DNA from 2 places in the Streptococcus nakanonensis genome. Region 2 is predicted to be linked to the other one. Evidence: riboswitches for the same ligand, from Rfam matches in the RefSeq annotation. Region 2 holds a riboswitch; the other holds the start of a gene.
What was found. Region 2 has a riboswitch for thiamine pyrophosphate ahead of AC6I9F_RS07230 (TenA family protein). Riboswitches for the same ligand answer to the same signal wherever they lie in the genome.
Positions count from the first base shown of each region.

Region 1 (16,190 bases), 600 kb from region 2:
CGAATAGAGCCCTCTTTTTCAGGTTTTACCAGAGACAATAACTATTAAAAATTATATCAAAATAGCTTGAAAATATTGGAAAAGTATGGTAAAATGAAAATTGTCGTGTGAACGATAATACTCATTCTTGATGAATTGTGAAGCAGTTGCTCTTGGGTCGTTTTGCGAGTTGAAGTCAAGAAGAGGAAAAAAACAAAAAGGAGAAATACTCATGGCAGTAATTTCAATGAAACAACTTCTTGAGGCTGGTGTACACTTTGGTCACCAAACTCGTCGCTGGAACCCTAAGATGGCTAAATACATCTTTACAGAACGTAACGGAATCCACGTTATCGACTTGCAACAAACTGTAAAATACGCTGACCAAGCATACGACTTCATGCGTGATGCAGCAGCTAACGATGCAGTTGTATTGTTCGTTGGTACTAAGAAACAAGCAGCTGATGCAGTTGCTGAAGAAGCAGTACGTTCAGGTCAATACTTCATCAACCACCGTTGGTTGGGTGGAACTCTTACAAACTGGGGAACAATCCAAAAACGTATCGCTCGTTTGAAAGAAATCAAACGTATGGAAGAAGATGGAACTTTCGAAGTTCTTCCTAAGAAAGAAGTTGCACTTCTTAACAAACAACGTGCGCGTCTTGAAAAATTCTTGGGTGGTATCGAAGATATGCCTCGTATTCCAGATGTGATGTACGTAGTTGACCCACATAAAGAGCAAATCGCTGTTAAAGAAGCTAAAAAATTGGGAATCCCAGTTGTAGCGATGGTTGACACAAACACTGATCCAGATGATATCGATGTAATTATCCCAGCTAACGATGACGCTATCCGCGCTGTTAAATTGATTACAGCTAAATTGGCTGACGCTATCATCGAAGGACGTCAAGGTGAAGATGCAGCAGCGGTTGAAGCAGAATTTGCAGCTTCAGAAACTCAAGCAGATTCAATTGAAGAAATCGTTGAAGTTGTAGAAGGCGACAACGCTTAATTTATATAAATAGTAATTACCTAGGAGGGCGGGGCTTAGCCCGGCTCTCCTATTTTTAAAAAATATAGGAGAATCAAAATGGCAGAAATTACAGCTAAACTTGTTAAAGAGTTGCGTGAAAAATCTGGTGCTGGTGTTATGGACGCTAAAAAAGCATTGGTTGAAGTGGAAGGCGATATCGAAAAAGCGATTGAATTGCTTCGCGAAAAAGGTATGGCAAAAGCAGCTAAGAAAGCTGACCGTGTTGCTGCAGAAGGTTTGACTGGTGTTTATGTTGACGGTAACATTGCAGCAGTTGTTGAAGTAAATGCTGAAACTGACTTCGTTGCGAAAAACGCTCAATTTGTTGAGTTGGTAAACGCAACAGCTAAAGCAATCGTTGAAGGAAAACCAGCTAATAATGAGGAAGCACTTGCTTTGACTATGCCTTCAGGTGAAACTCTTGAAGCTGCATACGTATCTGCAACAGCGACTATCGGAGAAAAAATCTCATTCCGTCGCTTTGCTTTGATTGAAAAAACAGATGCACAACACTTCGGAGCATACCAACACAACGGTGGACGTATCGGTGTTATCTCTGTAATCGAAGGTGGAGACGAAGCACTTGCTAAACAAATTTCAATGCACATTGCTGCTATGAAACCAACAGTTCTTTCATACAAAGAATTGGATGAGCAATTTGTTAAAGATGAGTTGGCACAATTGAACCACGTTATCGACCAAGATAACGAAAGCCGTGCAATGGTTAACAAACCAGCTCTCCCACACTTGAAATATGGATCAAAAGCTCAATTGACTGATGATGTTATTGCTCAAGCTGAAGCTGACATCAAAGCTGAGTTGGCTGCAGAAGGCAAACCAGAAAAAATCTGGGACAAAATTATCCCAGGTAAAATGGATCGCTTCATGCTTGACAACACTAAAGTTGACCAAGCTTACACACTTCTTGCACAAGTTTACATCATGGATGATAGCAAGACAGTTGAAGCATATCTTGAATCAGTTAACGCTTCAGTAGTTGAGTTCGCTCGCTTTGAAGTTGGTGAAGGTATCGAGAAAGCTGCAAACGACTTTGAAGCTGAAGTTGCAGCTACAATGGCAGCAGCCTTGAATAACTAATTATAGAAAGGAAGTAAATTTGCTTCCTTTTTTCTATGCAGTCGATCCCTATAGGGAGAGCTTCCTATTTTCAAGGTAAAAATAAAAAGCCCTATAATAAGGGCTAAGTGCATTTAGGAGACTAAACTTCAAATTCATAGAGTGCTGTAGAGAGATAACGTTCACCGTTATCTGGTGCTAGAGCAAGAACTTTTTTACCTGTACCTAATTTTTTGGCAACCTCGATGGCTCCGTAGATAGCTGCAGCTGAGGAAATCCCTACAAGGAAGCCTTCTTTTCCACCAATTTCACGTCCGAGTGCAAGAGCATCATCTGATGTTACACGAACGATACCATCATAGGCTTTAGTATCAAGTGTATCAGGAATAAATCCAGCTGAGATACCTTGAATTTTGTGAGGACCAGGTTTTTCACCAGATAGAATGGCGGATTCATCAGCTTCCACTGCATAAACTTGAATGTTTGAATTTGCTGATTTGAGTGCATGAGAAACACCAGAAATCGTTCCACCGGTACCCACTCCAGCAACAAAGGCATTTAGTCCATCTTTACCGAAAGCAGCTAGTATTTCAGCTCCTGTTGTTCTTTCGTGTACTTCTGGATTTGCTGGGTTGTCAAATTGAAGAGGAAGGAAACCATCACGTTCAGCAGCGATTTCTTGAGCCTTAGCAATAGCACCTTTCATTCCTTCGCTACCAGGAGTAAGGACGAGTTCAGCACCATAGGCTTGGATAATCTTACGTCGTTCCACACTCATAGTTTCAGGCATAACGATAACAACTTTATACCCTTTAGCAGCCCCTACCCATGAAAGTCCAATACCAGTGTTTCCACTTGTTGCTTCAACAATAGTAGAACCAGGTTTCAGAATACCGTCTTGTTCAGCTTTTTCAATCATGCTAAGAGCAATACGGTCTTTTACCGATGAACCAGGGTTAAATGCTTCAAGCTTTACATAGACGTCCGCAGCACCTTCTGGCACGATGTTGTTGAGTTTAACAATCGGAGTTTGACCGATTAATTCAGTAATGTTGTTATAAATAGACATATGAATACCTCTTTGTATAAGATATCTCTAGTATAACGCTATCTATAACATTTGTAAAATATAGAAATCCTATCGAAGTGATAGGATTTTTTTATATCATAGGTCAAAGCTATTAATTTTCAAGCGATTGTGATAGGCTAATTCTAGTAAATAGGTGTAAAGGAGAATGCTATCCGTTTTCTTTTTGAATTGCTTCATTTTCTAGTAGGTCTTGGCAAGCATCTTTTTATTTTGCTCGCTAAAGTAGTTGTGAGAATGTCAACGAAACGCTGTATTATCCATTGTTTACAATAAGTTTACAGGAACTTCAACTTCTCGTAAACCTTGGTCAGTTAAAGTGATTTTTCCATTAAAAAACTCTACAAGTGCAGCTTTAATATTTTCTTTTTCTTCTTTATCAACATAAATCATCGTATCGACTTGATCTGTAAAGTTTGTATCCAGCTCCATGAGATCATGTTCTTTAAGGAAGTTACTGTACTCTTGGTACTGAGCATAAGACATTTGAATAGCAATGCCAGCCTGTTCTTTTATTTCAATAATACCAATTTCTTTGACACCTAAGGCGACACTGCCGGCGTAAGCACGAATCAGTCCTCCAGCGCCTAGTTTAATACCACCAAAGTAGCGTGTCACTACCACACAGACATTGGTAAGATTGTGATTTTCTAGCACCCCAAGCATGGGAACGCCAGCAGTACCACTAGGCTCACCATCATCACTTGTACGTTTAATTTCACTACGTTCTCCAATAATGAAGGCAGAGCAGTTATGCGTCGCTTTGTAGTGTTCTTTTTTGATAGCAGTAATGAAGTCACGAGCCTCTTCTTCGCTATAAACACGCTTGGCATGACAGATAAAGCGTGATTTTTTGATTTCTTCTTGGACTTGACCGTCCTCTTTAATTGTTCTAAATTCCATGATTTAATTGTACTAAAAAATCATCTAAAGTGCTAGTTTTTACGAATAAAGAAGTATGAAAGTAAATCCAAATTATCTCGGTCGTTTGTTTACGGAGAATGAATTAACAGAAGAGGAGCGTCAGTTGGCGGAGAAACTTCCAGCAATGAGAAAGGAAAAGGGGAAGATTTTCTGTCAACGTTGTAATAGTACTATTCTAGAAGAATGGTATTTGCCCATCGGTGCTTACTATTGTCGAGAGTGCTTGCTGATGAAGCGAGTCAGGAGTAATCAAGCTTTATACTATTTTCCGCAGGAGGATTTTCCGAAGCAAGATGTTCTTAAATGGCGTGGTCAATTAACTCCTTTTCAAGAGAAGGTGTCAGAGGGACTGCTTCAAGCAGTAGACAAGCACGAGCCAACCTTAGTACATGCGGTAACAGGGGCTGGAAAGACAGAAATGATTTATCAAGTTGTGGCTAAGGTGATTAATAGGGGTGGTTCAGTATGTTTGGCTAGTCCTCGCATAGATGTTTGTTTGGAGCTATACAAGCGCCTGCAAAAGGATTTTTCTTGCGAGATAGCCCTCCTACATGGAGAATCAAAGCCGTATTTTCGAACACCACTAGTTGTTGCGACGACCCATCAGTTATTGAAATTTTATCAAGCTTTTGATTTACTGATAGTGGATGAAGTAGATGCCTTTCCTTATGTTGACAACCCCATGCTTTACCATGCTGTCAAGAATAGTGTAAAGGAGAATGGGCTGAGAATCTTTTTAACAGCGACTTCGACCGATGAGTTAGATAAAAAGGTCCGTTTAGGAGAACTAAAAAGACTGAGTTTACCGAGACGGTTTCATGGAAATCCGTTGATTATTCCAAAACCAATTTGGTTATCGGATTTTAATCGCTACTTAGATAAGAAGTGTTTGTCGCCAAAGTTAAAGTCCTATATTGATAAGCAGAGAAAGACATCTTATCCGTTACTTATTTTTGCATCAGAAATTAAGAAAGGGGAGCAGTTAAAAGAAATCTTACAGGAGCAATTTCCAAATGAGAAAATTGGATTTGTATCTTCTGTAACAGAGGATCGATTAGAGAAAGTACAAGCTTTTCGAGATGGGGAGCTGACAATACTTATCAGTACGACAATCTTGGAGCGTGGAGTTACATTCCCTTGTGTGGACGTTTTGGTAGTAGAGGCCAATCATCATTTGTTTACCAAGTCTAGTTTGATTCAAATTGGTGGACGAGTTGGACGAAGCATGGATAGACCGACAGGAGATTTACTTTTCTTCCATGATGGGTTAAATGATTCAATCAAGAAGGCGATTAAGGAAATTCAGATGATGAATAAGGAGGCTGGTCTATGAAGTGCTTGTTATGTGGGCAGACTATGAAGACTGTTTTAACTTTTAGTAGTCTCTTGCTTCTGAGGAATGATGACTCCTGTCTTTGTTCAGACTGTGATTTTACTTTTGAAAGAATTGGGGAAGAGAACTGTCCAAATTGTATGAAAACAGGTTTGTCAACAAAGTGTCAAGATTGTCAACTTTGGTGTAAAGAAGGAGTTGAAGTCAGTCATAGAGCGATTTTTACTTATAATCAAGCTATGAAGGATTTTTTCAGTCGGTATAAATTTGATGGAGATTTCCTTTTAAGAAAAATTTTCGCTTCATTTTTAAGTGCGGAGTTAAAAAAGTACAAAGAGTATCAATTTGTAGTCATTCCCCTAAGTCCTGAAAGATTGCTCGAGAGGGGATTTAACCAGGTTGAAGGTTTAGTTGAAGCAGCAGGGTTCTCTTTTCAAGACTTACTAGAGAAAAGAGAAGAACGAGCCAGTTCTTCTAAAAGTCGCTCAGAGCGCTTGGCGACAGAACTTCCTTTCTTTATTAAAAGTGGAGTCCGCATTCCTAAGAAAATCCTACTTATAGATGATATTTATACTACAGGAACAACTATAAATCGTGTGAAGAAACTGCTGGAAGAAGCTGGTGCTGAGGATGTAAAAACATTTTCCCTTGTAAGATGAGGAAAAAATTTGCAAAAATAGAATGAAAGCGTTATAATAAAATCATAAAAACAAAAATGTTTAGAAAGAAGGTACTCATATGATTAAATATAGTATCCGTGGTGAAAACCTAGAAGTAACAGAAGCAATTCGTGATTATGTAGTTTCTAAACTCGAAAAGATCGAAAAGTACTTCCAGCCAGAACAAGAGTTGGATGCCCGAATTAACTTAAAAGTTTATCGTGAAAAAACGGCTAAAGTGGAAGTAACGATTCCGCTTGGATCTATTACTCTCCGCGCAGAAGATGTATCTCAAGATATGTATGGTTCAATTGACCTTGTAACTGATAAAATTGAACGTCAGATTCGTAAAAATAAAACAAAAATCGAGCGTAAAAATAAAAATAAGGTAGCAACTAGTCAATTATTTACAGATGCTTTGGTGGAAGATCCAAATGTTGTCCAGTCTAAAGTTGTTCGTTCAAAACAAATTGATTTAAAACCAATGGATTTGGAAGAAGCTATTCTACAAATGGATTTGTTAGGACATGATTTCTTTATCTATGTGGATGTTGAAGATCAGACAACCAATGTGATTTATCGTCGTGAGGATGGCGAAATTGGTTTGTTAGAGGTTAAAGAATCTTAATTTCAATATGTGTAAAGGTAGGTTTACTGAATTGTAAACCTCTTTTTTCTTATAATTGATAGAATTACTGATTACACTTTTAAAAAGTCGCTTTTTGAGGGGTATTATGGTATAATGGGTGCCAAGAGGTTTGGAATGAAAAAATTTTATGTAAGTCCAATTTTTCCTATTCTAGTAGGATTGGTTGCGTTTGGAGTCTTATCCACTTTCATTATTTTTGTTAATAATAATCTGTTGACGGTTTTCATTTTGTTTCTTTTTGTAGGAGGCTATGTTTTTTTATTTAAGAAACTGAGAGTGCATTATACAAGGAGTGATGTAGAACAGATACAGTATGTAAACCACCAAGCGGAAGAAAGTTTGACAGCTCTATTGGAACAGATGCCTGTAGGTGTTATGAAATTGAATTTATCTTCTGGAGAAGTTGAGTGGTTTAATCCCTATGCTGAATTGATTTTGACCAAGGAAGATGGCGATTTTGATTTGGAAGCTGTTCAAACGATTATCAAGGCTTCAGTAGGAAATCCGTCTACTTATGCCAAACTGGGTGAGAAGCGTTATGCTGTTCATATGGATGCTTCTTCCGGTGTTTTGTATTTTGTAGATGTATCCAGGGAGCAAGCCATAACAGATGAATTAGTAACGAGTCGACCAGTGATTGGAGTTGTATCTGTGGATAATTATGATGATTTGGAGGATGCAACTTCTGAGTCAGATATTAGTCAAATCAATAGTTTTGTAGCTAATTTTATATCAGAGTTTTCAGAAAAATACATGATGTTTTCTCGTCGGGTAAGTATGGATCGATTTTATCTATTTACTGACTACACGGTGCTTGAGGGCTTGATGAATGATAAATTTTCTGTTATTGATGCTTTCAGAGAAGAGTCGAAACAGAGACAGTTGCCCTTGACCTTAAGTATGGGATTTTCTTATGGCGATGGAAATCATGATGAAATAGGGAAAGTTGCTTTGCTCAACTTGAATTTGGCTGAAGTACGTGGTGGCGACCAGGTGGTTGTCAAGGAGAATGATGAAACGAAAAATCCAGTCTACTTTGGCGGTGGATCTGCTGCGTCCATCAAGCGCACTCGTACCCGTACTCGATCAATGATGACAGCCATATCTGATAAGATTCGTAGTGTGGATCAAGTGTTTGTAGTTGGGCATAGAAATTTAGATATGGATGCCTTGGGCTCTGCTGTAGGTATGCAGTTGTTCGCCAGCAATGTGATTGAAAATAGCTATGCTCTTTATGATGAAGAACAAATGTCTCCAGATATTGAACGAGCTGTTTCATTCTTAGAAAAAGAAGGAGTTACGAAGTTGTTGTCTGTTAAGGATGCAATGGGGATGGTAACCAATCGTTCTTTGTTGATTCTTGTAGACCATTCAAAGACAGCTTTAACTTTATCGAAAGAATTTTATGATTTATTTACACAGACCATCGTTATTGATCACCATAGAAGGGATCAGGATTTTCCAGATAATGCGGTCATTACTTATATCGAAAGTGGTGCAAGCAGTGCCAGTGAGTTGGTAACGGAATTGATTCAGTTCCAGAATTCTAAGAAAAATCGTTTGAGTCGTATGCAAGCAAGCGTCTTGATGGCTGGTATGATGCTGGATACTAAAAATTTCACCTCACGAGTGACTAGTCGGACATTTGATGTTGCTAGCTATCTCAGAACGCGCGGAAGCGATAGTATTGCTATCCAAGAAATCGCTGCGACAGATTTTGAAGAATATCGTGAGGTCAATGAACTGATTTTACAGGGGCGTAAATTAGGTTCAGATGTACTAATAGCAGAGGCTAAGAACACGAAATGCTATGACACAGTTGTTATTAGTAAGGCAGCAGATGCCATGTTAGCTATGTCAGGTATTGAAGCGAGTTTTGTCCTTGCGAAAAATACACAAGGATTTATATCCATCTCAGCTCGGAGTCGTAGTAAACTGAATGTACAACGGATTATGGAAGAGTTAGGCGGTGGGGGCCACTTTAATTTAGCTGCAGCTCAAATTAAGGATTTAACCTTGTCAGAAGCAGGTGAAAAACTGACAGAAATTGTATTAAATGAAATAAAGGAAAAGGAGAAAGAAGAATGAAAGTAATCTTTTTAGCAGATGTCAAAGGAAAAGGTAAAAAAGGCGAAATTAAGGAAGTACCAACAGGGTATGCGCAAAACTTTCTTATCAAAAAGAATCTAGCCAAAGAAGCAACTGCTCAAGCTGTAGGTGAACTTCGTGGTAAACAAAAATCTGAAGAAAAAGCTCATGCTGAGATGATTGCAGAAGCAAAAGCAATTAAAGCCCAATTAGAAGCAGAGGAAACTATTGTAGAATTTGTTGAAAAAGTTGGTCCAGATGGTCGTACCTTTGGTTCGATTACCAATAAGAAAATTGCAGAAGAATTGCAAAAGCAATTTGGAATTAAGATTGATAAACGTCATATTCAAGTACAAGCTCCGATTCGAGCAGTTGGTTTGATTGATGTACCAGTGAAAATCTATCAAGATATTACAAGTGTAATCAATCTTCGTGTGAAAGAAGGATAAGTTTACACCTTCTTGACAAGATTGTAAAAGGAAGGGAAGTCTGATGGCAGAAGTAGAAGAGTTACGAGTACAACCTCAAGATATCTTAGCTGAGCAATCCGTTTTAGGGGCTATCTTTATTGATGAGAGTAAGCTTGTTTTTGTGCGAGAATACATTGAGTCTCGGGACTTTTTTAAGTATGCCCATCGTTTGATTTTCCAAGCTATGGTTGATTTATCCGATCGTGGTGATGCTATAGATGCAACAACGGTTCGTACCATTCTTGATAATCAAGGTGATTTGCAGAATATTGGTGGCCTGTCTTACCTAGTTGAGATTGTCAATTCTGTGCCCACTTCTGCTAATGCGGAGTATTATGCTAAAATCGTTGCAGAAAAAGCAATGCTACGTCGTTTAATTGCCAAGTTGACAGAGTCTGTCAACCAAGCTTACGAGGCTTCACAACCAGCTGATGAAATCATTGCTCAGGCAGAAAAAGGCCTGATTGATGTCAGCGAAAATGCTAATCGAAGTGGATTTAAGAACATTCGAGATGTGTTGAATGTCAACTTTGGAAATCTGGAAGCTCGCTCGCAACAAACGACCGATATTACAGGTATTGCGACAGGCTATCGTGATTTAGATCATATGACGACTGGTCTGCATGAAGAGGAGTTGATTATCTTAGCAGCTCGTCCGGCGGTTGGTAAGACAGCCTTTGCCTTGAATATCGCTCAGAACATTGGGACTAAGTTGGACAAAACGGTTGCTATTTTTTCACTGGAAATGGGTGCGGAAAGTCTAGTGGATCGTATGTTGGCGGCAGAAGGTTTGGTGGAATCCCATTCTATCCGTACAGGTCAATTGACCGATGAGGAGTGGCAAAAGTATACCATTGCTCAAGGGAATCTAGCTAATGCAAGTATCTATATCGATGATACGCCAGGGATTCGGATTACGGAAATTCGTTCTCGTTCTCGTAAACTGGCTCAAGAAACTGGGAATCTTGGTTTGATTTTGATAGATTACTTGCAGCTTATCACGGGAACTGGGCGAGAAAACCGCCAACAAGAAGTTTCAGAAATTTCACGTCAGTTGAAAATTTTAGCTAAGGAACTGAAGGTTCCAGTAATCGCTCTTAGTCAGCTTTCTCGTGGGGTAGAACAACGTCAGGATAAGAGACCGGTCTTGTCTGATATTCGTGAATCTGGGTCTATTGAGCAGGACGCTGATATCGTAGCCTTTCTTTATCGCGACGATTACTATGAGCGTGGTGGTGAAGAAGAGGAAGGCATCCCAAATAATAAGGTAGAAGTTATTATCGAGAAAAACCGTAGTGGAGCTCGTGGAACGGTGGAATTAATTTTCCAAAAAGAATACAATAAATTTTCAAGTATCTCAAAGAGGGAGGCATAAGATGTCAGATGCATTTACAGATGTAGCCAAGATGAAAAAAATCAAAGAGGAAATCAAGGCGCATGAGGGTCATGTAATCGAAATGACTTTGGAAAATGGTCGTAAGCGCCAAAAAAATAGATTGGGTAAGTTAATTGAAGTTTATCCATCCCTATTTATTGTGGAATTTGGGAATGTGGAAGGAGATAAACAAGCTAATGTTTACGTTGAATCCTTTACTTACTCAGATATTCTTACTGAAAAGAATTTGATTCATTATCTGGACTAAAGTGAGAAATTTTCTCACTTTTTCTTTTTTCTCCGAATAGTTTAAGTGAAGGCAATCTTCGATTTATATTATTTTTCAAGGAGGAAGAATGAAAATTTTACCGTTTATAGCAAGAGGGACAAGTTATTACTTGAAGATGTCAGTTAAAAAGCTTGTTCCTTTTTTAGTAGTAGGATTGATGCTAGCAGCGGGTGATAGTGTCTATGCCTATTCTGGAGGGAATGGATCAATTGCGCGTGGGGATGATTATCCTGCTTATTATAAAAATGGGAGTCAGGAGATTGATCAGTGGCGCATGTATTCTCGTCAGTGTACTTCTTTTGCAGCCTTTCGTTTGAGTAGTGTCAATGGTTTTGAGATTCCAAGGGCTTATGGAAATGCGAATGAATGGGGGCACCGTGCTCGTCATGAAGGCTATCGTGTAGATAATACACCGACGATTGGCTCCATTGCTTGGTCTACTGCAGGAACTTATGGGCATGTTGCCTGGGTGTCAAATGTAATGGGAGATAAGATTGAGATTGAGGAATATAACTATGGTTATACAGAAGCCTATAATAAACGAATTATAAAAGCAAATACGATGACAGGATTTATTCATTTTAAAGATTTGGCTGGTGGCAGTGTTGGGAATAGTCAAACCTCAGTTTCAACAGGAGGAACACATTATTTTAAGACTAAGTCAGCTATCAAAAATCAGCCTCTAGCTAGCGCAACTGTGATTGATTACTATTATCCTGGGGAGAATGTTCATTATGATCAAATGCTCGAAAAAGATGGGTACAAGTGGTTGAGTTATACTGCCTATAATGGAAGCTATCGTTATGTTCAATTGGAGGCTGTGAATAAAAATCCTCTAGGTAATTCTGTTCTTTCTTCAACCGGTGGAACTCATTATTTTAAGACCAAGTCTGCTATTAAAACTGAACCTCTAGCTAGCGCAACTGTGATTGATTACTATTATCCTGGGGAGAAGGTTCATTATGATCAAATTCTCGAAAAAGATGGATACAAGTGGTTGAGTTATACAGCTTATAACGGAAGTCATCGCTATATACAGCTAGAGGGAGTGACTTCTTCACAGAATTATCAGAACCAATCAGGGAATAGCTCTAATTATAGCTCAAATAATGGATCGACTGTCGGTTGGAAGAAAATAAATGGTAGTTGGTATCATTTTAAATCAAATGGGTCTAAATCAACGGGATGGTTGAAGGATGGTTCCAGCTGGTATTATTTGAAATCATCTGGTGAAATGCAGACAGGCTGGTTAAAGGAAAATGGCTCGTGGTATTATCTGGATAGTTCAGGGGCAATGAAAACAGGCTGGTATCAAGTTTTTGGTAAGTGGTATTATTCTTACTCTTCAGGTGCCTTAGCTGTTAATACGACGGTGGATGGCTACAGAGTAAACAGTGATGGAGAACGAGTATAGAAAATTGGAGTAGGAAATGTTTCCTGCTCTTTTCTGTAAGCAGTTTCCTTGACATTTTTCTTATTTTGCGCTATCATATATCTATATAATATATGGGAGTCTGTGTACAGTCTGAGAGGAAGTGTTAAACTTCGACCGCACCTGATCTGGGTAATGCCAGCGTAGGGAACGATACTTAGTCTATTCTTGACCTTTTCCATATATGGTAAAGGTTTTTCTTTTTGTCAAAGGAAAACGAGAAGAGGAGGTTTTTATGAAAGCAAGCATTGCCTTGCAAGTTTTACCCCTAGCACAGGGGATTGATCGGATAGCTGTTATCGATCAGGTCATTGCTTATCTGCAAGTTCAAGAAGTGACCATGGTGGTGACACCATTTGAAACGGTCTTGGAAGGGGAGTTTGATGAGCTTATGCGCATTCTAAAAGAAGCGCTGGAAGTGGCAGGGCAGGAGGCAGATAATGTCTTTGCCAATGTCAAAATAAATGTAGGAGAGATTTTAAGTATTGATGAGAAACTTGAAAAGTATACTGAGACGACACATTAGTCTATTGGGCTTTCTGGGAGTCTTGTCAATCTGGCAGTTAGCAGGTTTTCTTAAACTTCTCCCCAAGTTTATCCTGCCGACACCTCTTGAAATTCTCCAGTCCTTTGTTCGTGACAGAGAATTTCTCTGGCACCATAGCTGGGCGACCTTGAGAGTGGCTTTATTGGGACTGATTTTGGGAGTCTTGATTGCCTGTCTCATGGCTGTACTTATGGATAGTTTAACTTGGCTCAATGACCTGATTTACCCTATGATGGTGGTTGTTCAGACCATTCCGACCATTGCCATAGCTCCTATCTTGGTCTTGTGGCTAGGTTATGGGATTCTGCCCAAGATTGTCTTGATTATTTTGACGACAACTTTTCCTATCATCGTCAGTATTTTGGACGGTTTTAGGCATTGTGACAAGGATATGCTGACCTTGTTTAGTTTGATGCGGGCCAAGCCTTGGCAAATCCTGTGGCATTTTAAAATTCCAGTCAGCCTGCCTTACTTTTATGCAGGTCTGAGGGTCAGTGTCTCCTACGCCTTTATCACAACAGTGGTATCTGAGTGGTTGGGAGGCTTTGAAGGACTAGGTGTCTACATGATTCAGTCCAAGAAACTGTTTCAGTATGATACCATGTTCGCGATTATTATTCTGGTATCGATTATCAGTCTTCTTGGTATGAAGTTGGTCGATATCAGTGAAAAATATGTTATTAAATGGAAACGTTCGTAGAATTAGAATGTTTCAAAAAGAAAAGAGGAAATCAAAATGAAAAAAACATGGAAAGTGTTTTTAACGCTTGTAACAGCTTTTGTAGCTGTTGTGCTTGTGGCCTGTGGCCAAGGAACTGCTTCTAAGGATAATAAGGAAGCAGAACTTAAGAAGATTGACTTTATCCTAGACTGGACACCAAATACCAACCACACAGGGCTTTATGTTGCCAAGGAAAAAGGTTATTTCAAAGAAGCTGGAGTGGATGTTGACTTGAAATTGCCACCAGAAGAAAGTTCTTCTGACTTGGTTATTAACGGAAAGGCACCATTTGCAGTTTATTTCCAAGATTACATGGCTAAAAAATTGGAAAAAGGGGCAGGAATTACTGCCGTTGCAGCTATTGTTGAACACAATACATCAGGAATCATCTCTCGTAAATCTGACAATGTAGCTAGTCCAAAAGACTTGGTTGGTAAGAAATACGGAACCTGGAATGACCCAACGGAACTGGCTATGTTGAAAACCTTGGTAGAATCTCAAGGTGGAGACTTTGAGAAGGTCGAAAAAGTACCAAATAACGATTCAAACTCGATCACACCGATTGCCAATGGCGTCTTTGATGCTGCTTGGATCTACTATGGATGGGATGGTATCCTTGCAAAATCTCAAGGTGTAGATGCTAATTTCATGTACTTGAAAGACTACGTTAAAGAATTTGACTACTATTCACCAGTTATCATCGCAAACAACGACTATTTGAAAGATAACAAAGAAGAAGCTCGTAAAGTCATCCAAGCTATCAAAAAAGGCTACCAATATGCTATGGAGCATCCAGAAGAAGCAGCTGATATCCTCATCAAAAATGCACCTGAACTCAAGGAAAAACGTGACTTTGTCATCGAATCTCAAAAATACTTGTCAAAAGAATACGCAAGCGACAAGGAAAAATGGGGTCAATTTGATGCAGCTCGCTGGAATGCCTTCTACAAATGGGATAAAGAAAATGGTATCCTTAAAGAAGACTTGACAGACAAAGGCTTCACCAACGAATTTGTGAAATAATGACAGAGATTAGACTAGAACACGTCAGTTATGCCTATGGTCAAGAGAGGATTTTAGAGGACATTAACCTGCAGGTGACTTCAGGAGAAGTGGTTTCTATCTTAGGCCCAAGTGGTGTTGGTAAGACTACGCTTTTCAACTTAATTGCGGGGATTTTAGAAGTTCAGTCAGGGAGAATTGTCCTTGATGGTGAAGAAAATCCCAAGGGGCGCGTGAGTTATATGTTGCAAAAGGATCTGCTCTTGGAGCACAAGACGGTGCTTGGTAATATCATTCTGCCCCTCTTGATTCAAAAGGTGGATAAGGCAGAAGCTATTGCTCGCGCAGATGACATTCTTGCGACCTTCCAGTTGACAGCTGTACGGGACAAGTATCCTCATGAACTCAGTGGCGGGATGCGTCAGCGTGTAGCCTTGCTTCGAACTTACCTTTTCGGACACAAGCTCTTTCTCTTAGATGAAGCCTTTAGCGCCTTGGATGAGATGACCAAGATGGAACTCCACGCTTGGTACCTTGAGATTCACAAGCAGTTGCAGCTCACAACCTTGATCATCACGCATAGTATCGAGGAGGCCCTCAGTCTCAGCGACCGCATTTATATCTTGAAAAATCGCCCTGGGCAGATTGTTTCAGAAATTAAACTAGATTGGTCTGAAGATGAGGACAAGGAAGTCCAAAAGATTGCCTACAAACGTCAAATCTTGGCAGAATTAGGCTTAGATAAGTAGAAAAATAGGGAGTTGGTGAAGATTATCCTTTACCAGCGCCCTTTTTCTTTTAAAAATGAGAAAATTTCGGTATAATAGTCAAAGATAGTCAAGGTTTAAAGAGAGAGGTGGGTTTGTAATGAGATTTAAAAATACATCGGATCATATTGAGGCCTACATCAAGGCGATTTTAGATCAATCTGGAATTGTGGAGTTGCAACGGAGTCAGTTGGCAGATACTTTTCAGGTTGTTCCCAGTCAGATTAACTATGTGATCAAGACACGCTTTACGGAAAGTAGAGGCTACTTGGTTGAAAGTAAGCGTGGGGGCGGAGGCTATATTCGTATAGGACGGATTGAGTTTTCTAGTCATCATGAAATGCTCCGAGAACTGCTTTACTCGATTGGTGAGCGGGTCAGTCAAGAAATTTATGAAGATATTCTGCAGCTTTTGGTTGAGCAGGAATTGATGACCAAGCAGGAGATGAATTTGCTAGTATCAGTAGCTTTGGATCGCGTTCTAGGAGAAGAAGCTCCAGTTGTTCGTGCTAATATGCTACGACAGGTCATACAAGAGGTAGATAGAAAAGGGAAGTAAGATGAACTATTCAAAAGCATTGAATGAATGTATCGAAAGTGCCTACATGGTGGCTGGCCATTTTGGAGCTTGTTATCTAGAGTCTTGGCACTTGTTGATTGCCATGTCCAATCACAGTTATAGTGTGGCAGGGGCAACTTTAAATGATTATCCATATGAGATAGACCGTTTAGAAGAAGTCGCTTTGGAACTGACTGAA
Region 1 is NZ_AP027139.1:2,084,756-2,100,945, reverse strand. It holds gene rpsB (30S ribosomal protein S2) at 212-991, shown strand; gene tsf (translation elongation factor Ts) at 1,070-2,110, shown strand; gene cysK (cysteine synthase A) at 2,232-3,158, opposite strand; partial or broken gene AC6I9F_RS09870 (PH domain-containing protein) at 3,255-3,350, opposite strand; gene AC6I9F_RS09865 (YigZ family protein) at 3,444-4,079, opposite strand; gene AC6I9F_RS09860 (ATP-dependent helicase ComFA) at 4,135-5,433, shown strand; gene AC6I9F_RS09855 (ComF family protein) at 5,430-6,092, shown strand; gene hpf (ribosome hibernation-promoting factor, HPF/YfiA family) at 6,172-6,720, shown strand; gene AC6I9F_RS09845 (GGDEF domain-containing protein) at 6,856-8,829, shown strand; gene rplI (50S ribosomal protein L9) at 8,826-9,278, shown strand; gene dnaB (replicative DNA helicase) at 9,322-10,674, shown strand; gene AC6I9F_RS09830 (Veg family protein) at 10,676-10,942, shown strand; gene cbpD (choline binding-anchored murein hydrolase CbpD) at 11,031-12,377, shown strand; TPP riboswitch at 12,460-12,562, shown strand; gene AC6I9F_RS09820 (thiamine-binding protein) at 12,631-12,921, shown strand; gene AC6I9F_RS09815 (ABC transporter permease) at 12,884-13,642, shown strand; gene AC6I9F_RS09810 (ABC transporter substrate-binding protein) at 13,679-14,686, shown strand; gene AC6I9F_RS09805 (ABC transporter ATP-binding protein) at 14,686-15,414, shown strand; gene AC6I9F_RS09800 (CtsR family transcriptional regulator) at 15,533-15,991, shown strand; gene AC6I9F_RS09795 (ATP-dependent Clp protease ATP-binding subunit) at 15,993-16,190, shown strand, end outside.
Region 1: it holds a riboswitch for thiamine pyrophosphate, as region 2 does, so the genes downstream of both, AC6I9F_RS09820 (thiamine-binding protein) here and AC6I9F_RS07230 (TenA family protein) in region 2, are expected to answer to the same signal.

Region 2 (16,190 bases):
CTAGTTCAAGAAATTGAACTGGAAATACAGCCTTGCACTCACAAAGACAGCAGATCTTTCTTTTGCAAAAAACAAATGACCTGTTTGATGAATTAGCCATTCAAGCTGAATCTGGACATATCTTTTTAGAAAAGGAAAACTTCCACTTACTTAGAATCCAAGGATAGATACCTATTGTTCACTCATTTCTCGAACAGTTTTTTCTATATTTTTTGCATACGATATTGCTGAAATGATTGAAACACCGTCAACATTGGTCTTCATAATGTCTTTAATATGTTGCGTCTGTATCCCACCAATTGCAACTAAGGGCATTTGTGGCAATAGTTTTCTCATCAATTTAAGACCTTCATAACCTATAGCGCCACCAGCATCATCTTTTGACTGGGTATCAAATACAGGACCAACACCAACATAATCTACATATTCAACTTTTGACTGTTGAAATTCTTTCTCGTTTTTTATAGAAAGACCAATTATTTTATCTGGCATCAATTTTCTAATTTCATCAACACCTAGGTCATCTTGTCCTACATGAACCCCATCAGCATCTATTTCTAATGCCAACTCTATATCATCATTTACGATAAACGGTACATTGTATTTTTTACAAAGTTTTTTAAGTTTTATTGCTAATTCCAGTTTTTCTTTACCTTCTAAAGCACCTTTACCTTTTTCTCGAAATTGAAATAAAGTTATACCACCTTTTAAAGAATCTTCAACAACTGTATATAAATCCTTACCTAAGCAAGTAGTCGTTCCACAAATAAAATATAATTTTAATAGTTCTTTATTAAACATCTTATTTCACCTTTTTAAATGTTTCTATATCTTTATCAGTAACTTCATATAATGCATTAATAAATTCAACTTTAAACGTTCCTGGTAGATGTCCATTAGGACGCTTTTCTGCCATTTCCCCGGCAATATTATATGCTAACATTGCTGTTTCTAAAGATTTCAATTCTTGACCTTTTTCTAGTCCGATAAAGCTTGCTACTACAGCACCTAATAAGCATCCTGTCCCAATAACTTTTGGCATCATGGCACTACCATTATGAATCGTTACCACTTCTCCATTTACCGCAATAGCATCCACTTCACCTGTTACTACAATTGGAATATTGAACTTAGCGTTGGCTGCTAGAGCAATCTCATCAATATTATCCACACCAGCACTATCTACTCCTTTAGATGCCACATTTATACCTACTAAAGAAGCAATCTCTCCAGCATTTCCCCTAATCGCAGCTAGTTTGTAATTGTTGATTAAATCATCTGCTACTTTTTTTCTATATTCTCCTGCTCCACAGGCTACAGGATCTAAAACTGCAGGGACATTATATTTTTCAGCAATTTTTAGTGCCTCTTGATACAGCTTCCAATTTTCATCCGTTAAAGTCCCAATGTTAATCAATAATCCTCCAGCATATTTTAATAAATCTTCTAAGTCTGCTGGGTACTCGCTCATAGCTGGTGACGCACCCAGTGCTACTAATCCATTTGCTGTGAAATTTTTTACTACATCATTGGTGATGCAAATGACCAAAGGTGCTTTTTCTTTTAATAATTTTAAACTTGTCATATTGAAATCCTTCCTTTTCACTTTATACGATATACTGATTTCGATTTATCTCTATCTTTTGTTAAGAAATTTTTTTCATTTACATTGAATGATTTACCTCATCAAATTTGTAACTATCCTAAACTTTCTCTAGGCGTCATAACCAATATCAAAAAAGGCTAATTCTAAAGCGACCGCTTGATTCCAGCGTTGCTGAAGTTCTGTCAAATCTTCTCGACCTTTCCCAACACGATTGAGTTCGTCAACCAGAAATTGAACCCACTCTGCAAAGAAAGGACCTCTGTGGAGATTGATCCATTCCGAATGAATATAGGCTTCAGGTAGAGCCAAATCTTTAGAACCCCAGTCTAAATAGAGACCTTCTGCAATGACCAGCATGACCAAAAGATGGGCATAGTCTGATGAAGCCACTGCCGAATACATAAGATCCTGAAAGGCTTTTGTTACAGGGTGCAAGGTCACTTCCAGATAATCATTCTCAGATACTTTTAACTCTTTGAAAGCCTTTTGGAAATAACCATCTTCATCTGCTTCAAGAAAGCCTAGTTGCTTGGCAAAACGAAGTTTGGATTCAAGCTGGTCTGCGTGAGCTACGCAGGCACCCAGCATGGATAAGAAGGCATCAAAGAAGTGATAATCTTGAATTAGGTAGTCTTTTAAGACCTTATTCTTAATTGTCCCTGCAAAAAGTTCCTTGACAAAACGATGATTGACAGCAGCCTGCCAATCCTTCTGACTACTTTTTAATAATTCTCCAACAGTCAAACCTGGCTGAAATGCATAAATCTGTGTTTCCATATTTATTTTTCCTCTCTTTACTCCTTAGTAATCAATAAAATACCAAGCAAAATCCTAGTTTCACTTGACCCTTTTAAAGAAAATCTAGGGCATTTGCAGAGAGCTACCTAAACAAGCCTATCCAGTTTTATATAAACAAAAAAACTCCAATTACAATCAAGAATTAGAGTTGACTTACAAGATTAGATCGTTCATTTCGCCATACGAAAAAAACTGTTCACATTTCCCTTCGCCAGTCTTAACTGTATCAGGTTCAATGGGTATCATCTCAGCTTAAAGCACCCCAAATGTCTTTATTATTTAATTACTGCACCAGTATAGCAAAAAATGAAAGCTCTAGCAAGATATTTGACCGAAAAATATCTTTATATAGTTTTTGATAGCGATTTATTCTTCCAATACACGAAGAAAAACCTCCACATTCAGTGGAGGCAATCTCTTTTATCAATACAATTTTAAGTCACGTGGGTCAACTGGGAAGGTTGGGTTGTATGGATTGTGACGGAGCTTGAAGTGTTTGACATCTTCAATAGTCTGAGTTCCAGACAACTGCATGACTGTCTTCAATTCCGCATTCAAGTGTTCAAAGACTTGACGCACACCAACACTACCGCCGAGAGCCAAGCCATAGATAACCGGGCGACCAATAGCTACTAAGTCTGCTCCTGAAGCCAAGGCTTTAAAGACGTGTTGACCACGGCGAACACCAGAGTCAAAGACAATCGGCACACGTTTGTCAACTGCTTCTGCTACTTCTTGAAGTGAGTCGAAGGCAGCTGGTCCACCGTCGATTTGACGACCACCGTGGTTGGTTACCCAGATACCAGAAGCTCCTGCAGCAAGCGAACGTTCAACGTCCTCACGGCATTGTGGTCCCTTGACATACACAGGAAGTCCTGAGTATTCAGCGATAAATTCTACATCGCGTGGAGACAAGCGTTGTTTAGCTGATTTGTAAACAAAGTCCATTGATTTACCAGCACCTTCTGGCAGGTATTCTTCAACAATCGGCATGCCAACTGGGAAGACAAAACCATTACGCTTATCCACTTCACGATTACCCCCTACAGTAGCATCTGCCGTCAAGACAATCGCCTTATAACCTTCAGCCTTCACACGGTCCATGATGTGGCGGTTAATGCCATCATCTTTACTAAAGTAAAATTGGAACCAATGAGGTGTCCCTTGGAGGGCTTCAGAAATCTCTGGAAGGTCAACAGTAGAGTAAGAACTGGTTGTGTAAAGAGAACCGAACTCATGCACACCACGCGCAGTTGCCACTTCACCTTGTTCGTTTGCCAATTTATGAGCCGCAACAGGCGCCATAATGATTGGTGAAGACAATTTTTCACCTGCAAATTCAATTTCTGTACTTGGATTTTCTACATTGCAAAGCGTATGCGGAACGATGAGTTTGTGGTTAAAAGCACGGATGTTCTCCCGTAAAGTAAAAGTATCCTCTGCTCCACTGGCGATATAACCAAAGGCTGCTTTAGGGATCACTTTTTGCGCCATGGGCTCCAAATCATAGGTATTGATGAAATCTACATGACCTTCTGCATTGCTTGTTTTGTATGACATAAACTGTCCTCCTTGATTAAGTAAGCGTTTGCTTTTTACTATACAACTATAATAACTCTTTTTTCAATCATTTTCAAGAGTTTTGCTTAAAAACCATCTTATTTTTTCATACAATATACTATCCCTACTTTCCTTAAACTCTAAACTTTAGTCTATATTAAGTGAATCGTTAAGATTTTTTGCTGCCAGGCATTTGAACTACTTTTTTATTTGCTGATTCTATCTACTAATGCTATAAAAAACAAGTGAATACGACACCTCAACATCCCCATGGAGCGGCTATTGACTTGTATCAATTCCATACCTACCATTTAAGCGAGGTGCTATCCCACTTATTAATTTTTTATTTATAGTGAATCTGAACAAATCAATTGGAGAATCCAAGTCAATTTCTAGTACTTTTTGAAAAGTTTCAGCGTACTATCGTAAAATGAAATAAAACATGCGCAAATTGATTAGGGAATTTAAACCAATTTCTAACAATGTCTTAGAAATCAAAGTGTACTATTTCAACTTCAATACACTATACTTCATTTTCTCCTTAAATTCAGTCTCTTTTTGCATCAAAAAAATCCTCTGACAAGTACCAGAGGATAAGCGTTTATTTCATTGTTGGGAAGAGCAATACATCACGGATAGTAGTTGTATCCGTGAGGAGCATGCAGAGACGGTCGATACCGATTCCCAAACCACCTGTTGGTGGCATACCATATTCAAGGGCTTCGATGTAGTCATAGTCGATACCTGTCGCTTCATCGTCACCAAGTTCTTTAGCTTTAGCTTGGGCTTCAAAGCGACTAAGTTGGTCGATTGGATCGTTGAGCTCAGTAAAGGCATTGCCGTACTCCTTAGTCATGATGAAGAGCTCGAAACGGTCAGTAAAGCGTTGGTCTTCAGGATTTTTCTTAGCCAGTGGAGATACAGCTACTGGATGTCCATATACAAAGGTTGGTTGGATCAAGGTTTCTTCAACAAACTCTTCAAAGAAGGCATTGATGATGTGGCCAACTTCAGTGTAGTGTTTCTCAACTGGAACTTTCTTCTCAGCAGCGATAGCTTTGGCTTCTTCCAAAGTCATGTCTTGCCAGAAATCGACACCAGTAATTTCTTTGATAGCATCCACCATGTGAACACGTTGGAATGGTTCGTTGATTTTGATTTCAGTTCCTTGGTAATTGACTGGGCCGTCGCCTTTAACTGATTTAGCAGCGTATTGGATAATACCTTCAGTCAAGTCCATGATGTCTTGGAAGTCAGCATAAGCTTGGTAGACTTCGATAGAAGTAAACTCAGGGTTATGAGTAGCATCCATTCCCTCGTTACGGAAGATACGGCCAATTTCATAGACACGTTCCATACCACCCACGATAAGGCGTTTCAAGTGAAGCTCAGTCGCGATACGAAGCACCATGTCAATGTTTTGGGCATTGTGGTGAGTGATAAATGGACGGGCAGAAGCACCACCGGCTTCGTTATGAAGAACAGGTGTTTCCACTTCAAGAAAACCTTTTTGGTCAAGGTAACGACGGATTTCAGAGATGATTTTTGAACGAGTGACAAAGCGCTCAAAGCTTTCACGGTTAGAAATCAAGTCAAGGTAACGTTTACGGTAAATTGTTTCAACGTCTGTCAAACCATGGAATTTCTCTGGTAGAGGACGAAGAGCCTTAGACAAGTGTGTGATGTGAGTAGCCTTGATAGAGAGTTCTCCCATATCTGTACGCATCACTTCGCCTTCGACACCAAGGAAGTCACCAAGGTCTGCTTTTTTGAAGATTTCGTAGTTTTCTTCACCGACAGCATCCTTACGAACGTAGATCTGGATTTGACCTTCGCGGTCTTGAAGGTGGGCAAAACCTACTTTACCTTTACCACGTTTGGTTACCAAGCGTCCTGCGATAGTAGCTGTTTCGTTTTTATCATGTAATTGTTCTTTATCGAGGTCGGCATATTTATCTTTTAATTCTTGTGAATTTGCAGTACGTTCAAAACGTTTTCCGAAAGGATCGATTCCTTGTTCACGGAGCGCAGCCATTTTTTCACGGCGAACGATCTGCTGGTCATTTAGTTCTTCCATATGTTCTGTAGACATGGGATCCTCCTAGTTTTACTCAAAATTGAATACGATGAGTCATTTTTTGCGATACTCCCATTTTATCATAAATAACCAAGAAATTCACGGATAATCTTTCAAAACTAAAAAGAACTTGACGCTAAAATCACTGAAAAGACTGGGATAAGCAAGAAATTCCAAAATCTCAGAAAAGGAAATCTGACCATGTTTATGGATTATACTTTAACCCTTGTAACTTTCATGACGTGTGCTATTTTTTATATAAGAGCAAGCCAAGCAAATCTAAAACTTAAACAATTGACGTAAAAAACATTAACAACTTGAATCTTGTCATTCATACACCTGATATGACAGAATAGTATAATTTTTAACCTTTTAGTCTTTTGATTTTTTACACCTCTTGCCAATTCTCTTGGTCTTCTTTAAAGCGTTTTAGAAGATCAAGGCCTTCTGGTGTGATATACCCTTCTTCTTGGGCTAGGTGGATGAGTTCACTGTAGTTAGAAAGCGTCACAAGTTTAACACCAGCATCTGCAAAGTTCTTATCTGCTTTTGGCAATTGGTAGCTGAAAATCGCTACAACTCCAAGTACATCTGCTCCTTCTCGCTTGGCTGCTGCTACAGCTTCAAGAACTGAACCACCCGTTGAAATAAGGTCTTCAACCACTACCATTTTTTGACCTTGAGCTACGCGACCTTCGATTTGATTACCAGCTCCGTGGTCTTTTGGTTTGCTACGGATGTAGGCAAATGGCAAGTTCATCTTATCAGCAATGATAGCTCCGTGTGGAATCCCAGCTGTCGCAGTTCCTGCAATCACTTCAACCTCAGGAAAGGCTTCTTTGATAGCATCTACAAAACCATTTTCAATTAAGGTACGAGTTTCTGGATAGGCAAGGGTCACACGGTTATCCGTATAAATCGGTGACTTGATACCAGATGCCCAAGTGAAAGGCTCCTCTGGTTTGAGGTAAACGGCTTGAATTTTCAAGAGGTGGCTAGCGATATCTTTAGCAAGTGTCATGGTCTTCTCCTTTTGTTTTTCTAATCTATTTCTTTAATTCTAGTCTTGGTTCCATTCATCCTTGATAGCATGATAAGCTACAACAGGATCCTCAGCTTGAGTAATGGGACGTCCCACTACGATATAGTCACTACCGATTTGATAGGCATCAGCAGGTGTCATAACGCGTTTTTGATCTCCAACAGCAGCTCCGGCCGGACGAATGCCCGGTGTTAGACAGATAAAATCTGGATTGGTAGCCTGCTTGATGACTTGCACTTCCTGAGCCGAGCAAACGACACCATCCAAACCCGCTTCAGCTGTCTTCTTAGCATAATGAATGACAGATTCTTGCAGGCTGGTTTGGATATTTTGAAAATCCTGCATCTGGGCTTCTGACGTTGAGGTCAGCTGAGTCACTGCAATCAATTTGGCTTGGATTCCAAGACCTTCACGCGCAGCCTTCATCATCTCTACACCCCCAGCCGCATGAACATTGGTCATGTCCACACCAAGCTGAGACAGGACCTTCATGGCTGACTTAACTGTATTGGGAATGTCATGAAGTTTGAGATCCAAAAAGACACTGTGACCCAGATCTTTCAAGTAAGACACAATCTCAGGCCCCGTTGCGTAATAAAGCTCCATCCCTACCTTTAGATAAAGGCTTTCTTCTGCTGGGAAAAGAGCTAAAAATTCCTTGACCGCCTCAAAACTAGGAAAATCAAGAGCAATGACTGGACGATGTTCTCGCATAGGTTTCTCCTTTTACCTTTGCTAGTGAGAGAGTCTGGCCACAAGAAGCCACGAAAAAAGGAACCTGCCAACAGCAAGGTTCCACGAAAAATAGGTAGTCTCCACCCTTTCACCGTCTAACCTTAGCTGCCTCTCTGGACTGCTTTAAAGGTTTTTTACTATTCTATTATTTCTACTAGCACTTGTCAAGTAAAAACATGGAAACTAAAGGGCTATAGGAGAAAAGCTAAACCTAACGACGCGATGAACGCTGATTTGTTTGATTTCGATTGCTCTCTTCCTCTTGTTTTTTCTGTTCTTCTTCTAAACGTTTACGTTCTTCTTCCTGCTTTTTCTCGGCTTCCTTAGCCTCTTGTTTGGCTTTTTCCTCAGCCTCCATAATTAATTTATCCGCCACAGTGTAACTGTAAATTCCAGCTTCCATGTCGACCACACTTGGTTCTGACAATTGTGGCTTAATCTTGCTGTAATAAGGCAATTTCTTACTCATTTCAGAAAGGGGAACCAAGATTTCGTCCGAATCATTCATGGTCAATCGAATTAAATCGGAAGTCACCTTGCTTGGGGCTAGTTCCACCTTTTGGATCTCTGCCTTGAGTTCTGGGCTAATTTGAGCAAGTTCTGAGACAAAAGCCTTGATTTGTTCGCTGTCATTAAAGAAAACTGATATATAAGTTTCTGGCAGACTGACCAGGCTCACAGAACTAGTCTCAAGCTGACCGCTGGAAAGAATAGGATAATGATTTTCACCAGAAACATAGTAGGCCACAATATCGTATTCCTTGACCTTGATAGTGAACTTGGTTGGAAATTGATAAACAAGCTGAGCTGATTCAACCCAATAGTTAGACTTAATCTGCTCTTCATATTTTGCCTTATCTAGCAGAAGGTTAATCGTATAATCCGAATCCTGAATGCCTGAAGCCTGTCGAATATCATCAGCCGTAGTTTGCACTGTTCCCTCAACACGGATATCCTTCATAGTCGCATAAGGGCTGAGCAAGTAGGCAGAGACAATCAATAAAAGCAGACTTGGAAATAAAATCGTTAAGGCTCGTAAGATATGGATGCCAGGAATCTTTGCTTTGGCTGTTTTTTCCTTAGTAGCCTTTTTAACAAGCTTTTTATCCTGTTCCTCCTTCTCTTTAGACCCTGATTCTTCTATCTCTTCTTCCTCTTTGTCAGCCTCTGAGGATGCTACTTTTTCGTCAGACTCTCCCTTAGCTGATTCTGGGTCTTTTGGATCAAATTCACTCTTCTGGTTCTCAGTTTCATCTGACTCTTCGGATTTTGAAGCCATTCGAGCTTGTCTTTCCTTTTCCTTCTCCTCAGCTAAGGCTGCCTCTTCTTCAGCCTTCTTTTTTAGGTATTCTTGGTTTCGTTTCTGCCATTCTGATAACTCTTTCAATTCTTCGAGGATTTCTTTGCCCTCATTTTTCTTATCTTTTGACATTTACTTTCCTTATGATAAATCTTTTTTCAACAATTGATAAAAATCTGCTAGAGATTTCAATTCCTTTGAAGCCTTCATCTTGGCTTGGTAATCTTCCTTGTGACTTAGTAAGTGAGAAAGCTTCTCTTCCAAACTATCCAAGGTCAAATCGCTTTCTTGAAGCTCTTCTGCATAGCCTTTTTTTACAAAGTAAGCTGCATTTTCAATCTGGTCACCACGACTAGCTTCACGACCAAGTGGCACAATAACATGCAATTTTGCCATGGCCAAGAGCTCAAAAATCGTATTGGCACCACCACGTGTCACAACAATATCAGCCAATTCCATCAAGGGTTGATAGAGATTGGTCACATAGTCAACACGAAAAAGATTTTGGCTCAACTCGTTCAGGCTAGAATCTCCAGTTAGATTGATAATATTGTAGCGTTCTGTCAGTTCTTTCTTATGGTCTGTCACCAATTGGTTAAAGACACGAGCACCCGCAGAACCACCGACAAACAATACAGTTGGCAATTGGGGATTAAAGTGGGTTTGAATATCTACCAATTCATCTGGTTCTGGATTTTTTTGATCTGAAACCTTGGTCACTGCTCCCACATGCTCGACCTTAAACAAACTTGAAGCTTGCTCAAAGGTTGAATACATCTTAGTCGCAAATTTATAAGCGATTTTATTGGCCAAGCCCATAGACAGGTCAGATTCATGAATAAAGACAGGAACTCCTGAAACACGCGCTGCGATAACTGGCGGCACAGAGACAAATCCTCCCTTTGAAAAAAGGGCCTGTGGACGAACTCGTAACATGATAAAGAGCGATTGGACAATTCCCCAACCAACTTTGAAGACGTCCAGCATATTTTGCCAAGAGAAATAGCGACGCAATTTTCCAGTCGCAATGGAGTGGAAGGTGACATCTAGACCCGACTTGAGGATTTCTTGATGTTCGATCCCACGCTTATCTCCGATATAGTGGACTTCCCAGCCATCTTCGATGAACTTGGGCATTAACAAAAGGTTGAGGGTCACGTGTCCAACCGTCCCCCCACCTGTAAAGACAATTTTTTTCATATTATTCCTTTAACTCCGCTACTGTGTCGATAAAGAGGTCGCCACGTACTTCAAAGTTAGCATACATATCCCAGCTGGCATTGGCAGGACTGAGAAGAACCACGTCTCCTTGAGTCGCAAGCTCGTAGGCCTTGCGGGTCGCATCTGCAATATCAGTCGCATCCACATAAGCCACACCAGCCTTATCTGCTGCCCGTTTGACACGTTCTGCAGACTGGCCCAGGATGACCATCTTCTTGAGTCCAGTAATATCTGGCACCAATTCGTCAAACTCATTGCCACGGTCTAAACCACCTGCAATCAAAATGACCTTGCTATTGTCAAATCCTGACAAGGCTTTTTGAGTCGCCAAGATATTGGTTGATTTGCTATCATTATAGAACTTCACACCCTTGATTTCATCCACAAATTGGAGACGGTGTTTGACACCACCAAAGGCTGAAAGAGTTTCTTTGATAGTTTGGTTATCCACACCACGAAGCTTGGCAACAGCAATAGTCGCAAGGGCATTTTCCACATTGTGGCTACCTGGAACTCCGATTTCATTCGCTGCCATGACCACTTCCCCACGTAAGTAGAGCTGACCATCTTCCAAATAAGCTCCATCAACCTTTTCCTGTGTTGAAAATGGTACAACGGTAGCTTGTGTTTTAGTAGCCAATTCTTTTGCCAAGTCTTGGTTAAAGTTCAAGACAAGGAAATCAGCTGCTGTCATCTTGTTCTGGATATTCCACTTGGCTGCTACATATTCCTCAAATGAACCATGATAATCGATATGAGTTGGCATGAGGTTGGTAATAACCGCAATCTCAGGATGGAATTCTTGAACACCCATGAGTTGGAAAGAAGAAAGTTCCATGACCAGCGTGTCCTTGTCTGACGCAGTTTGAGCAACCTGACTGGCAGGATAGCCGATATTTCCTGATAAAAGACCATGTTGCCCAGCAGCAGTCAAAACTTCCCCAATCATAGTCGTTGTGGTTGTTTTACCATTTGAACCAGTAATACCAACAATCGGTGCTTCTGAAATCAAGTAAGCCAATTCCACCTCAGTCAAGACTGGAATTCCCTTGGCCAAAGCCTTTTCAATCATAGGATTATTGTATGGAATACCTGGATTTTTCACCATAAGAGCAAACTCTTCATCCAAGAGTTCCAAAGGATGGCCACCTGTAACGACCTTGATTCCTTCTTCCAACAAACTTTGGGCAGCTGGATTGTCCTCGAATGGTTTTCCATCATTTACTGTCACAATGGCACCTAGCTTATCCAACAAACGAGCTGCCGATTCACCAGACTTGGCCAAACCTAAAACAAGGACTTTCTTATTTTTAAATTGATCTATTACTTTCATGTCTCAAACTCCATTTCTACTCCTACTATTTTACCATTTTTATGGAAATAATTCTAAATGAAAATGCTCAGATTAGGCATTCTAACAAGCAAAAAGAGAGCCGAAACTCTCTTTTTTATCTTCTTTTACTTTTTTTGACTGGCATGAGTGTGATGTCTCTCACACTAAAGTAAGCTAGGATTAACATGGCTATTGCTAGGAATATTTCTGTTGGTAATTGAAAAATTTTCAGAAAAGATAGAGCCAACAAAACCAAAAGTGCCACTAAAATACATACCATAGCGACGATATTGACTGTCCCTTTAATGCTTTCTGGTGTCGCAAATACATAGAGTAGGAGCAGTAAAATTCCTAGGACTAAATAGACCATCTTTCTCTCTTTCTAGCTCTTATTCAGCTGATTTTTTCTTCTTGTTAGCTTTCTCACGCTCTGCTTTGTTAAGGATTTGTTTACGCAAACGGATAGACTCAGGCGTTACTTCCATGTACTCATCGTCGTTCAAGAACTCAAGAGACTCTTCAAGTGTCAAGATACGAGGTGTCTTGATAACAGCTGTTTGGTCCTTAGTAGCTGAACGAACGTTGGTCATTTGTTTCGCCTTAGTGATGTTAACTGTCAAGTCATTTTCACGAGAGTTTTCACCGATGATCATTCCTTCATAAACCTCAGTACCTGGGTTGACAAAGATCGTACCGCGTTCTTCGATAGACATGATTGAGTAAGTTGTAGCCTTACCAGCATCGATAGAAACAAGGGCACCACGGTGACGACCACCAATTTCACCTGGAATCAATGGCAAGTATTGGTCGAAGGTGTGGTTCATGATACCGTAACCACGAGTCATTGACAAGAACTCAGTTGAGTAACCAATCAACCCACGCGCTGGAACAAGGAAGACCAAACGAGTTTGACCATTACCAGTTGAAATCATATCCAACATTTCACCCTTACGTTCAGAAAGGCTTTGGATAACAGAACCTTGGTATTCTTCTGGAGTGTCGATTTGAACACGTTCAAATGGTTCGCATTTAACACCGTCGATTTCTTTTACGATAACTTCTGGACGAGATACTTGAAGTTCATAGCCCTCACGACGCATTGTTTCGATAAGGATTGACAAGTGCAATTCTCCACGTCCTGAAACAGTCCATTTATCTGGAGAGTCAGTTGGGTCGACACGAAGGGAAACGTCTGTTTGCAATTCTGCCTGCAAACGTTCTTCTACCTTACGAGAAGTTACCCATTTACCTTCTTTACCAGCAAATGGTGAGTTGTTAACCAAGAAAGTCATTTGAAGAGTTGGCTCATCGATGTGTAGGATTGGAAGAGCTTCAACTGCATCTGTCGGAGTGATAGTTTCACCGACAAAGATATCTTCCATACCAGAAACGGCAATCAAATCACCTGCTTTTGCTTCTTGGATTTCACGACGTTCCAAACCAAAGAAACCGAAGAGTTTTGTAACACGGAAGTTTTTAGTTGTGCCGTCAAGTTTAGAAAGGGTAACTTGGTCCCCAACCTTAACAGTACCACGGAAGACACGACCGATACCGATACGTCCAACGAAGTCGTTGTAGTCCAAAAGTGACACTTGGAACTGCAAAGGCTCATCTGAGTTATCTACTGGAGCTGGGATATGGTCGATAATTGTGTCAAAGATTGGTGCCATAGTAGCTTCTTGGTCAGCTGGATCATCTGACAATGAAGAAGTTCCGTTGATCGCTGAAGCATACACCACTGGGAAATCAAGCTGGTCGTCATCTGCACCAAGCTCGATGAAAAGTTCCAAGACTTCGTCCACTACTTCTGCTGGACGAGCTGATGGTTTATCGATTTTGTTAACAACCACGATTGGGACAAGGTCTTGTTCCAAAGCTTTTTTCAATACGAAACGAGTCTGTGGCATGGTTCCTTCGTAGGCATCTACGACCAAGACAACACCGTCAACCATTTTCATGATACGCTCAACTTCTCCACCGAAGTCCGCGTGTCCTGGTGTATCCATGATGTTGATACGAGTTCCGTTATAGGCAACGGCTGTATTTTTAGCAAGGATGGTAATTCCACGCTCTTTTTCGATGTCGTTTGAGTCCATAGCACGCTCAGCCAATTCAGTACGTGCATCAAGCGTTTCTGATTGTTTCAACAATTCGTCAACGAGGGTTGTTTTCCCGTGGTCAACGTGGGCGATAATCGCAATGTTACGGATATCTTCTCTTAATTTTGTCATGATTTCCTCTATAATATTCAAAATTTATTTTCTAACTGAACGATTATACCATAATTTCAGGTAAATAACATAACTCAAGCAAGTGTAAATGTTTTCACTCTGCTTTTCTTTTCACATCAAGCCTTTTCAAAGCAGGCGACTTATGATAAGATAGGCACAGTATGCGTTTAGATAATTTATTAGCCCAAGAAACAGTTAGTCGAAAGGGCATGAAGCAAGCCTTACTCAAAGGGGAAATTCTAGTCGATGGTCGCCCAGCCCGCTCCCTAGCCCAAAATATCGATACAGGACTACAAGAACTCCTTTTTCAGGACCGAATCATTCAAGGCTATGAGCACACCTACCTTATGCTTCATAAACCTGCTGGTGTCGTTACAGCCAATAAAGACAGGGAACTTCCAACTGTCATGAACCTGCTGTCACCTGACATCCAGTCTGACAAGCTCTATGCCGTCGGCCGACTGGACCGAGATACGACCGGCCTCCTCCTCTTGACCGATAACGGTCCCTTGGGCTTTCAGCTCCTCCATCCCCAATATCATGTCGATAAGACTTATCAAGTTGAGGTCAATGGACTTCTGACACCTGACCATATCCAAGCATTTCAAAAAGGAATTGTCTTTTTAGATGGTACTGTCTGTAAACCTGCAAGCCTAGAAATTCTATCTGCAAGTCCTTCCCACAGTCAAGCCTCTATTACCATTTCAGAGGGGAAATTTCATCAAGTCAAGAAAATGTTCCTCTCGGTTGGTGTCAAGGTGACCTCCCTCAAACGAGTTCAATTTGGTGATTTTACATTAGACACAGAACTAACAGAAGGCCATTACCGTCCTTTGAATCCAGAGGAATTGGAAATCATTAAAAATCACTTAGAGAAAAGTGGATAAAAGAAAAAAGCTTTATGTTTAAAGCTTTTTGTTTATTGCTTATCTAAAAAATACTGCGACGGCTACAATCCAGTTAAGTACAGAAACCACAAGTCCTACGATGTTGAGAATTTTTTCTGTTTTATAGTCTAGTCCAGATTCTTTTTGGTATGAAAAAGCCAAGACCAATCCTATGATCCCCAAAATCAGGCCTACAATTGGAAATAACAAACCAAGAATAATCGACAAAATACCCATAAAAAGTGGATTCTTCTTCTTTTCTTTCATGTTCTAAGAACTCCTTAAATTTTATACAAATTAATTATACTATAAAACAATAGCTTCATCCTATCATTCGACTAATTTGGAAATAAGGTTAGCTAGTCTTCACTTTCCCTTTCCAAGAATCCAATCCATAAGAAAGGATATAAATCTCAGAAAAACCTTGTTTTTTCAAGTAAAGGGCTGCATTTGTAACTCGTTGCGCACGTTGGTTTTCGTAGAGAAGGACAGGTTTATCCTTACGAAGGGCTGCAAGACTCGTCTTCAACTGACTTGAAGGAATATTGCGGGCACCAAGGATATGTTTTATGTGGAATTCAGCTGGGTCGCGCAAATCAATCAATTGACCTGTACGAATCAAGGCTTCAAACTCCTCATTGTCTACAATTTTAGCCGCACGACGAATACGAAGATAGTTAAAGCCCATCCACGCCAACATTGCTAGTATAAGTGCCCACAAAATCCAAGTAACCATTAGTTCTTTTCTCCATTTTTCTCAATATAATCCAATTCTACCTTGTGCTCTCTGCGAAGAACCGCTTCTGCTTCTAGATAGTCTAATTTGTCCATCAACCCTGCATCGTAAATCCGAGAGAGTTCCAGCTTCATCAGTTCAATATCATATAAGCGTTTTCCCATGTAAACAATAATACCAAATCGTTTGAGGAATTGCTGCACATCATAGAATGTTTTCATAAGACTCATTCTAGCAAATTTTTGTCTTTTTTTCAAGAAGAGACTCATACTCTCCCCCTTATTTTCCTATCTTCTTTGGCGATTCTGACGCAAGTGTGGTACAATAAAAACATGAGAATTCAACAATTACATTATATTATCAAAATCGTCGAAACTGGCTCCATGAATGAGGCAGCCAAGCAACTCTTTATCACTCAGCCGAGTCTTTCCAATGCTGTGAGAGATTTGGAAAATGAAATGGGCATTGAAATCTTTATCCGCAATCCCAAGGGAATCACCTTGACCCGTGATGGGATGGAGTTTCTCTCTTATGCCCGTCAGGTTGTCGAGCAAACTCAGCTTCTGGAAGAACGCTATAAAAATCCTGTCGCCCACCGTGAACTCTTTAGCGTTTCGTCTCAACACTATGCCTTTGTGGTCAATGCCTTTGTTTCTCTACTCAA
Region 2 is NZ_AP027139.1:1,483,222-1,499,411, forward strand. It holds gene thiE (thiamine phosphate synthase) at 172-801, opposite strand; gene thiM (hydroxyethylthiazole kinase) at 803-1,585, opposite strand; gene AC6I9F_RS07230 (TenA family protein) at 1,715-2,383, opposite strand; TPP riboswitch at 2,591-2,679, opposite strand; gene lctO (L-lactate oxidase) at 2,828-3,964, opposite strand; gene lysS (lysine--tRNA ligase) at 4,566-6,056, opposite strand; gene pyrE (orotate phosphoribosyltransferase) at 6,430-7,062, opposite strand; gene pyrF (orotidine-5'-phosphate decarboxylase) at 7,102-7,797, opposite strand; gene AC6I9F_RS07255 (FtsQ-type POTRA domain-containing protein) at 8,030-9,250, opposite strand; gene AC6I9F_RS07260 (UDP-N-acetylglucosamine--N-acetylmuramyl-(pentapeptide) pyrophosphoryl-undecaprenol N-acetylglucosamine transferase) at 9,260-10,318, opposite strand; gene murD (UDP-N-acetylmuramoyl-L-alanine--D-glutamate ligase) at 10,320-11,672, opposite strand; gene AC6I9F_RS07270 (DUF3165 family protein) at 11,788-12,042, opposite strand; gene typA (translational GTPase TypA) at 12,062-13,903, opposite strand; gene AC6I9F_RS07280 (pseudouridine synthase) at 14,065-14,790, shown strand; gene AC6I9F_RS07285 (hypothetical protein) at 14,830-15,057, opposite strand; gene AC6I9F_RS07290 (rhodanese-like domain-containing protein) at 15,146-15,526, opposite strand; gene AC6I9F_RS07295 (YqgQ family protein) at 15,526-15,795, opposite strand; gene AC6I9F_RS07300 (LysR family transcriptional regulator) at 15,859-16,190, shown strand, end outside.